Regions from separate parts of the Clostridium sp. B9 genome, predicted to be linked through region 3. Evidence: riboswitches for the same ligand, from Rfam matches in the RefSeq annotation. Region 3 holds a riboswitch; each other region holds the start of a gene.
The links. A riboswitch is a leader RNA that binds a small molecule or an ion and turns the genes downstream of it on or off. The one in region 3 is predicted to bind lysine.

Region 1 (3,219 bases), 2.1 Mb from region 3:
ACCAAGCTAATATAAGAATTACTCCTGTTATTAAAAGACCTTTCATTCCTTCAACCCATATTCCTATACCTTCTGATATAGTAAATATTTTTCTACCTACACCTAAGGCTAAAGCAACTATTGTAGCTAATAATGCTGATTGGAATAAAACTATTGAAGCATCAGCATTTGAGAAAGCAGCCTGTATGCTTGCAAAGCTTAGTGGAGAGTTATTCATCATCTCTATTATTGCCAAATCTTCTCCACCCATTACAGTTACCCATCCACTGTAATAAAATCCAATTAATGATGAGCCTATTAAAACACCTATTGGAATTATTGCATTCCATACACTTAACTTGATTCCCTCTATTGGTTCTAAATCTTCACTATCTGTTGCTGTTTCTGTAACTGGTAATACTTCACCTTTTCTAGCTCTTCTCTCAGCTTTAAGCATTGGGCCAAACTCTCTTAAAGTAATTGCTGATATAACAACAAAAGCTAAGATTAATATGTTATAAAATCTATAAGGTATAGTTTCTAAGAAAACTCCAAATCCATCTGCTTCTATTCCAACACTTTGAAGCGCATCTCCTATTAATCCAACCTCTAATCCTATCCAAGTTGATATTATTGCTAACCCCGCTATTGGAGCTGCAGTAGCATCTATAACAAAAGCTAATTTTTCTCTTGAAACACCTAATTTATCTGTAACTGGTCTCATTATAGGACCAACTATTAATGAATTTGCATAATCATCAAAGAAAACTGCTAACCCTAAAAGCCAAGTTGTAAGCTGTGCACTTTTAACTGTCTTAGCTTTTCTTGCTAAAGCTTCAGCTATCGCCTTAGCTCCTCCCATTTTAGCTACTAAGTGAATAACTCCTCCTATAACTAAAACTTGAAGGATAATACCTGCATTCCATGGATCCGCTAAAGAGTTTAAAGCTCTATAAGTAAAATCTATAAATCCTTGAGTTAACGCTTGAATTACGTTAAATCCGTTTAGTTGTAACATTACGCATCCTGTCATTGTACCTATGAATAGTGAAACTATAACATTCTTTGTTATGAAAGCTAGCACTATTGAAACTAATGGTGGTAAAACCGTCCATAAGCCAAATTTAGCTGAGTTTACCGCCGCAATATCTTCAGTTGCAAAAACTAAAGTTGAACATAGCATTGTCATAATAAAAACTGCTAAAAAAACTTGAAATCTTGTTCTGTTTCTCATTTTGAAATCCCCCTTAAAATATTAGTGAATTAATCTATAGAGGCCCTATTTTCATTACTATTATCTCTAAATACTTTTATATTTATTAATAAAAAAAGACCTTAGGCTTAATCAACCTAAGGTCTTAATAGTACGAAACTTCTCTGTTAAATAAACATATTCTTACTAGTATGATTCCCTAAGATGATAGCACTCCACAAATTTTCTTGTGACAGTGTTACACATATTCTGTGCAACCCCAGCATCTAGCCTCAAAGCTTTGACTAGAAACTTCGGCGATAATCCCTTTCCTAACACTTCTACGTTGCTTAACTCTGTCTTAGTACTATTGATTGCTCGCGCCTCTACCTCTTTTAAACTATTCACTTTTCGAATTATTATATTGTATATATTTATACACTATAACTATGAGTGTTTCAACCATTTTATAACTTTATTAACTATTTATTAAAAAAATCCAGACTTTATTATAGAAATTAAAAGCCAAAATCCAAATACTCCAGAAACAACAAATCCTATAACACCTAATAATGGAACTCCTTCAAAAGTAGGACCAATCCTAGCATCTACTATTAAAGAAGAGCCTATTATCATACATCCAACAATAAGTGCAAATGATATTCTATTAACCATTCTATTTAAATCAGTTAAAGGCTTATCCAGTCCATTAACCTCTATCTGCATCTTAGTTCTTCCATTTGATAAACTATCCACTAGCTCTGAAAACTTAGTAGGAATCTCAAGGCTTTTTTCTGCAAATTTATATGCACCAATTATAAGTTTATCCTTATCTAAACTTTCTAGCATTGCCTCTTTATTTCTTTCTTTTATGTAAGGGAAAATACACTCCATAATCTCTAGATCTGGATCAATTTTCGCTACAACCCCTTCTAAAATCACTATAGACCTTACTAAAGTAACAAGTTCTTTAGGCATTTGCAAATTATTTCTTTCAGCTATATCAAATATCTCTTTGAATAAATCTGATATTTTTATACTTTTTAAAGAAGCATTTATGTATCTTAAAACTATGTTGTTTAAGTCATCATATAAAATCGAAGTCTTAACTGGTCCCTTTCTTATGGCAATAGCATTAACGAAATCAACTAAAGTATCTATATCATCTAAAGCCATTGCTATCATAGCCTTCGTAAGCCATTTTTTAAGATTTGCATCTAGTTCTCCAACTAGGCCAAAATCTATAAAATATATCTTACCATCTTTTATGAAAAGATTTCCTGGATGGGGGTCACCATGAAAAAATCCATCTTCAAATACTTGTTTAAAAAACGAATTAGCTAATTTATTCGCTATATCTTTTCTATCATATCCTTCACGCTCTAATATCTTATCATCAGTTATTTTGTACCCTTCAATATACTCCATTGTTAAAACTTTTTTAGAAGTCAATCTATCTATAATTGTAGGTGCACTAACACATGCAACATTTTTATTTAAAACTTTAAATTTAACTGTATTCTTAGCCTCTTTTATAAAATCAAGTTCTTTAAGCGTAGCATCTTCAATTTCTTTAAATGCTTCAAATGGATTTACAGGAATATTAGACATATGTGCTGTTGTAAATCTACTTAATCTTCTAAGTATGCTTAAATCAAGCTTCATCTTCTCTGCAATTTCATAATGTTGAACCTTAACAACAACCTCTCTTCCATCAAGCAAAGTAGCTCTATGAACTTGCGCAATAGATGCTGATGCTAATGGTCTTTCACTAAAATACGTAAAGTAAGTATCTATACTTGTTCCAAAAGATTCTTGAAATATTTCTTTAACTTTATCAAAACTAGTTATCTCATTCTCATCCTGAAGCTTCTCCAGCTCCTTTATATAAGCCTTAGGAAGTAAATCTGGCCTTGTACTAAGTATTTGTCCTATCTTAACAAATGTAGCCCCTAATTCCTCTAAAGCCTCTCTAAAAGCCTGTGGTCTAGGTTCACCTTTTTTGCTATTAGGTAATTTGCTAGATACTAAGAAATCAAAACCATAAT
Region 2 (3,219 bases), 230 kb from region 3:
TATCAAACAGTAGTATGTTTTGATATAGCTCTTAAAATATTTAGTTATAACTTATCTCTGGGATAAATTCCTCTTCACCATCTAAGTTTTCTTCAGTCTTTTTAGATTTTCTCTTTAAAATAGCTTCTACTATTATAGCAATAGCTCCATCACCAGTTACGTTAGTAGCAGTACCAAAGCTATCTTGTGCTGCATGTAATGCTATCATTAAAGACTTTTCTACATTACCAAATCCAAGCATACCTTCAAGTAATCCTAAAGCCGCCATAACTCCACCCCCAGGTACACCAGGTGCTGCAACCATTGTTACTCCAAGCATTAATATAAATGGTAGCATTAATCCTATAGTAGGAACTTGTCCCCTCATATACATTACTGCCATAGAAGCAAGAACTAAAGTTATTGTATCACCAGCTAGGTTTATTGTAGCTCCTAAAGGAATTACAAAGTCACATACATCTTCTTCAACACCATTTTCCTTAGCACAGTTTAAAGTTACTGGAATAGTAGCTGCTGATGATTGAGTTCCTAAAGCTGTCATATAAGCTGGAATCATATTCTTTATAAGTTTTATAGGATTTTTTTTCTTTATAGAACCTGCTATTACATACTGGACTAATAAGTATAATCCTTGTATTGAGAATAATACGGCATATACAATTCCAAAAGATTTTAAAGTTGTAAATATCTCTCCACTAAAGCTTAACTTAGCGAATATAGAAAGTATATATACTGGAACTAAAGGAATTAGTATATTCTTTATTGTTAATGTAACTACATGATTAAATTCTTCAGATACTCTTAATAGGTAACTATTCTTTATTTTAGAAATTCCTATTCCTAATAAGAATGAAAAAGCTAAAGCAGACATAACACTTACCATTGGAGGTATATCTATTGAAAAGTATGGTTCAACATTTACTGCACTATTAGCTAAAGTAGCACTAACTATAAATTTAGGAAGTATGTAGCTTCCTACAAAGAAAGTTATTAATCCAATTGAAAATGTTGATATATATGAAACTAAAGTAGTTACTAAAAGTCCTTTTCCTGATTTATTTCCTAAGGATGCTATCCCAGGAAATATAAATCCAATTATTATAAGTGGTATTAAGAAGCTAAGTAAGCTTCCAAATAAACTATTGAAGGTTACTAATATCTTAACCGGTATTTCTGTATTTATATAGGAAGATCCTAGCCCAATGAATATTCCTAAAATTATTGCGAAGAAAATTTTGCTTACTAAAGATAATTTTTTCATAATTGCCCCCTTCTGTATTTTTACTAAATACATATGTTCTCGATATGAATACATATTACTATAATTAATATATAAAGTCAAGCTATATAATATAAGTATTTTTTATTTCTACATATTTGAAAGTAGGTTAACTTATATAATGTAGGTTTAAAATTCATTAAGGTTAAAATGAATTTTTCCTTGACAATTTATTAATAGGAGTTCATAATTGTTAATGAAAAGTGAATAACTGAGATAGAGGCGCAATGATTAAAAGTAACCTTACTGAGTGTAAGCAACGTTGAAGTAAAGTGAAAGGATGATTTGCCGAAATCAATAGAAAAAGCTTTAATTTCTATTAGGTTGGGGTTAAGTATAATATGCTTAACACTGTCACAATTAATTTGTGGTGTGCTATCATGAAAGAGAGTATTGTATATAGACTTTACAAACCCTTAAGCATGAAACCACGCTTAAGGGTTTCTTTTGTTAGCGGACTTAGTTATCACTTATGGCTTACTAAAAAAACCATAAGGAGGACTAAAAAATGAGTCAAGAACAAAATACTAATTTGAAAAGAGGGCTTAAATCAAGACATCTTAGCATGATTGCTATGGGTGGAGCCATAGGAACAGGTATATTCCTAGCAATGGGAGATACTTTGCATCAAGCAGGTGTTGGAGGAGCCTTTGTAGCTTACGGAGTAATAGGGGTAATGGTTTATTTCCTTTGTACAAGCTTAGGAGAAATGGCAACTTACATGCCTGAAACAGGATCTTTCGGTACATATGCTACCAAATTTATTGATCCAGCCTTAGGATTTGCCTTAGGATGGAACTACTGGTACAACTGGGCTATAACAATAGCTACAGAAATGGTTGCAGGATCTTTATTAATGAAGTTCTGGTTTCCTAATGTTTCATCAATAGTTTGGAGTGCTTTATTCTTAGTAATTATATTAGGTCTTAATTTATTATCAGCAAAAGCATATGGTGAATCTGAATTCTGGTTTGCAGCAATCAAAGTTGCTACAGTTATTATATTCCTTATTGTAGGTGTACTTATGATATTTGGAATACTAGGCGGAGAAAAAGTTGGTTTCAAAAACTTCTATGCTAATGGTGAACCATTCATTGGAGGAACAAAATCAATATTCATGATATTCTTAATAGCTGGTTTCTCATTTCAAGGTACAGAGCTAGTTGGAGTTGCAGCTGGTGAAAGTGAAGACCCTGAGAAAAATGTACCAAAAGCAGTTAACACTATTTTCTGGAGAATATTATTATTCTACTTAGGAACAATCTTAGTAATTGGAGCTTTAGTTCCAAATGCACAAGCAGGTGTTGAAACAAGTGCATTTACTATAGTGTTCCAAAAGTTAGGCTTAGCAGGAGCAGCTTCAGTAATGAATGCTATAATACTTACATCAGTTTTATCAGCTGGTAACTCAGGTATGTATGCATCAAGTAGAATGCTTCATTCTATGGCTAAAAGTGGAATGGCACCAAAGATGTTTGAAAAGACAAGCAAAAATGGTGTTCCAGTTAACGCAATCATATTAACTACAATAATTGCAAGTTTATGTTTTTTAACAGGTATCTATGCAGAAAATGTTGTTTACGTATGGCTTGTAGCAGCTTCAGGACTTTCAGGATTTATAGCATGGCTTGGAATAGCCCTTTGTCATTATAGATTTAGAAAAGCTTATGTAGCTCAAGGAAAAGATTTAAATAAGTTAGTTTATAAAGCTAAGTTATTCCCATTTGGACCTATAATTGCATTACTATTATGTGGCGTAGTTGTTTTAGGACAAGGATACGCATACTTAGATGTTACAAATGGAGTAGATTGGGGTGGATTAATTTCATCATATATTGGAATTCCACTATTTGTAGGATTATATTTATACTATAAAATTAGATATAAAACTAAGTTTATAAAATTAGAAGATGTTGATTTAACTAGAGATGAAGTCAAAT
Region 3 (3,219 bases):
TTATAAGCTTTTATAACCTCTTCATAACTCATTTTAGGAAAAACTATAAAATCATCTGTCTGAGCTGAAGTTACTCCAAAAGAATTTAAAAGTCTACAAGAATTCTTGATCATTTCTTTAAGTTCATTTAAACTTGGTGATGGAATATTATCATATATAAGATTCAAAGCATTTTCTCTAAATATTCCTAGTGGCTCCCCAGTTTCATCTAAATCGAAGGTTCCTCCTTCAATTTGAAGGGTATATTTATTTATTTCTAACAATTCTAATGCCTTTGAGTTCACTATGCATACATGACCACATGCTCTAATTATACATATAGGATATTCTTTTGAAACCTCATCTAAATCATATCTATTTGGAAATCTACTCTCCTCTTGAAAATAATCATGATTCCATCCTCTTCCTTTAATCCATTGATTATCCTCTAATTTTCTAGAATCTATATATTCTCTTATTGCACTTTTAACATCTTCTATGGATCTAGTTCTGTTAGATAAATTTATCATTTGAAGAGAATATCCAAGACCTAAAACATGCATATGTGAATCATTAAACCCAGAAGTTACAAACTTTCCTTCTAAATCATATATATTACTTTCTTCATCCTTAAGCTTTAAAGCTTCATCATTATTACCAACATAAATTAGCCTTCCATCCTCCTCTACAAAAGCCTCCTTCATTCCATTGGTAATAGTATAAACCTCTCCATTAATATATATATTTCTCATTATTTACAACCTCTTTTTCTTCATAGAATATTTTAACTGATTTATCTACTGTTCCTTTACCAAGATATCTAGCCTTATAATCTTTAAGAAGTACAAAATATTGTTTTGAAAGTATCAAGATTACTGCTACATTTACGAAGGTTGGAATACCACTTGTTATATCAACAAATGTCCAAATGCTTATCTCTCCAACATACAATATATAAGCAGTCATTAAAAATCCTGGCAGTGGATAACAATATTTAAATATCTTTAAAACCATGTTTTTAAGCTTTATATTTTTAGTACATAAATGTCTTAAAACAACTTCATAATAAACATACCATCCTGATGATGTAGTTAATCCAAATACAAGCATTGTTATTGTTAAAAAATATGTTCCAAAAACACCTAACCCACTTGAAAATGCATTAAGAGTTAAAGTAGCACTTTCAGCTCCTGTTGACCACTCTCCTGTTATTATTACAACTAAAGAAGTGATAGTACAAACTACAAATGTATCTATAAAAACTTCAAATGATCCCCAAAGACCTTGTTCTATCGGATGACATGTTCTACTTGATGCATGTACCATAGGGCTTGTCCCCCAACCAGCTTCATTAGAATAAACACTCCTAGCCATACCTGTTGAAATAACCTTAGATATAGTTGCTCCTACAAAACCTCCAATTGCTGCACTTCCTGAAAAAGCACCTTCAAATATCAGCATAAAGCTATTTGGTATATTCTCATAATTTATTGCTATTATTATGATACCAAAAAATAAATAAGTTAAACTCATTATAGGAACAAGTTTAGTAAATAGCTTTCCTAAAGACTTCATGCCTTTCCATATCATAAGATAAGTAAGTACAACAATTATTAAACTTGCAAATATTTGGTCTATCTTAAAAGTAGAAGCTACAACTTCTGAAACTGTAAAGTTACTTGCAGTTATAAAAAATGTTGAAAATATTCCAAAACCAAATACTGTTGCTAATATTCTCCAAAACTTAAAGTTTCTCTCTTTACCTAAACCTCTTTCCATGTAATATGTAGGTTCACCATATGGATCTCCATTTTCATCTGTCTTTCTATAATAAACAGCTAAAGTTACTTCAACTTGTTTTAATATCATTCCTAAAAATGCAGTAATCCACATCCATAAAGTTGCACCAGGTCCTCCCATAGCAATAGCAGTAGCTACTCCGAACCTCCTATGGCAGTTGAAATCGCCTCAAAAGGGCTTAAAACCCCTTTAGCATCTTTATTTTCATCCTTAATAAAAATTTTCCCTAAAGTTTGTTTTATTATGTGTGGGAAATATCTTATCTGAAAGAATCCAGAACGAATAGTAAAGTATAATCCTGTTCCAAGCATAAGGATTATAAGTGGTGGGCCCCAAATAAAATCATTTAAAGCATTAATAAATTGTGTCATATAAAATTACCCCCTAATTATTCATGCTGTAACTAGATGCTAAATTATTTATTATAAAGATAGTTTAATTATTCCCCAAATAAAAAAAGGATAATAGTATGCTATCATCCTTTAAAACTTCTTTAATTATTAATAGCTCCATCACTTTAAAGTGAGAGTCCTTAACTTATTAAATTAAGTCCCAGCAAGATGTTTGACATAATACATCCACTTCGGCAATCAACCCTTTCATATTTCTTCACAGATTCGTCACTCTCCAAAATACTACTCTTTTTAACTGCGCCTCTATTTACATGCATATTTAATTTTATTATTTGTAGTTTATATTACACAAAGAGTAAAGTCAACTATATTTTTACAATTTTGTTATTAATAACATTTAATTAACATTTAAAGCTTAACTTTTATATTGTTCTCTAGTTTTTAAACCTAAAGATTTACTTAGTTCTTTATATGCCTCCTCAACCTCTACTGGAATATCAATGTGTTCAATATATGCTGCACCTTTTGGCCCATATCCATTTTCATCATCCCTAAGTCTTGGTATCTCACCTACTATTAACTCTTCAAATCTATCCATACTCCATATTCCATCAATATCAGAATTATCAAATTCTCTATTTTCATTTATATGTGGAATAAATGGAGAATAATTTATAACTTTAACATCTTCTTTTTTTATATATTTTAAAAATGATAAATAACTTCTAAGCTGCATAGTTGGATCCTGTATAAGCATTAATGACTTATACTTTATTCCTAAATCCTCTAAAAGCTCAATAGCCTTCTTAGCATTATCTCCACAATTTGTAGATTTATTTTCTATAATTATGTCTTCCATTGGAATATTAAAATGTTTTATCATTATATCTAAAATTATATCTGCCTCTGCCTTTTCATTAACTTCTATATCATTGTATATTTTATGATTTTTAACAGAATCTCTTAATAAAGCAGTTGAGTGTCCAATACCTCCACATATTAATATTTTTTTGCATAATCCTTTTTCATATGCTTCTACAGCAACCTTTATGTTATAAGTTATTGCACTTCCTAAAAGTACTAAAAT

Region 1: linked by a shared signal. The riboswitch ahead of ACQZHJ_RS17075 (Na+/H+ antiporter NhaC family protein) and the one ahead of ACQZHJ_RS07655 (hypothetical protein) in region 3 are both predicted to bind lysine.
Region 2: linked by a shared signal. The riboswitch ahead of ACQZHJ_RS08730 (amino acid permease) and the one ahead of ACQZHJ_RS07655 (hypothetical protein) in region 3 are both predicted to bind lysine.

What each region holds. Positions count from the first base shown of each region.
Region 1 covers NZ_JBNWKA010000003.1:3,770,844-3,774,062, forward strand. The annotation lists gene ACQZHJ_RS17075 (Na+/H+ antiporter NhaC family protein) at 1-1,213, opposite strand, end outside; lysine riboswitch at 1,393-1,568, opposite strand; gene ACQZHJ_RS17080 (ABC1 kinase family protein) at 1,661-3,219, opposite strand, start outside.
Region 2 covers NZ_JBNWKA010000003.1:1,923,100-1,926,318, forward strand. The annotation lists gene ACQZHJ_RS08725 (dicarboxylate/amino acid:cation symporter) at 41-1,261, opposite strand; lysine riboswitch at 1,489-1,665, shown strand; gene ACQZHJ_RS08730 (amino acid permease) at 1,788-3,219, shown strand, end outside.
Region 3 covers NZ_JBNWKA010000003.1:1,689,196-1,692,414, reverse strand. The annotation lists gene ACQZHJ_RS07665 (amidohydrolase) at 1-731, opposite strand, end outside; gene ACQZHJ_RS07660 (alanine/glycine:cation symporter family protein) at 712-1,899, opposite strand; gene ACQZHJ_RS07655 (hypothetical protein) at 1,914-2,150, opposite strand; lysine riboswitch at 2,276-2,446, opposite strand; gene ACQZHJ_RS07650 (YdcF family protein) at 2,548-3,219, opposite strand, start outside.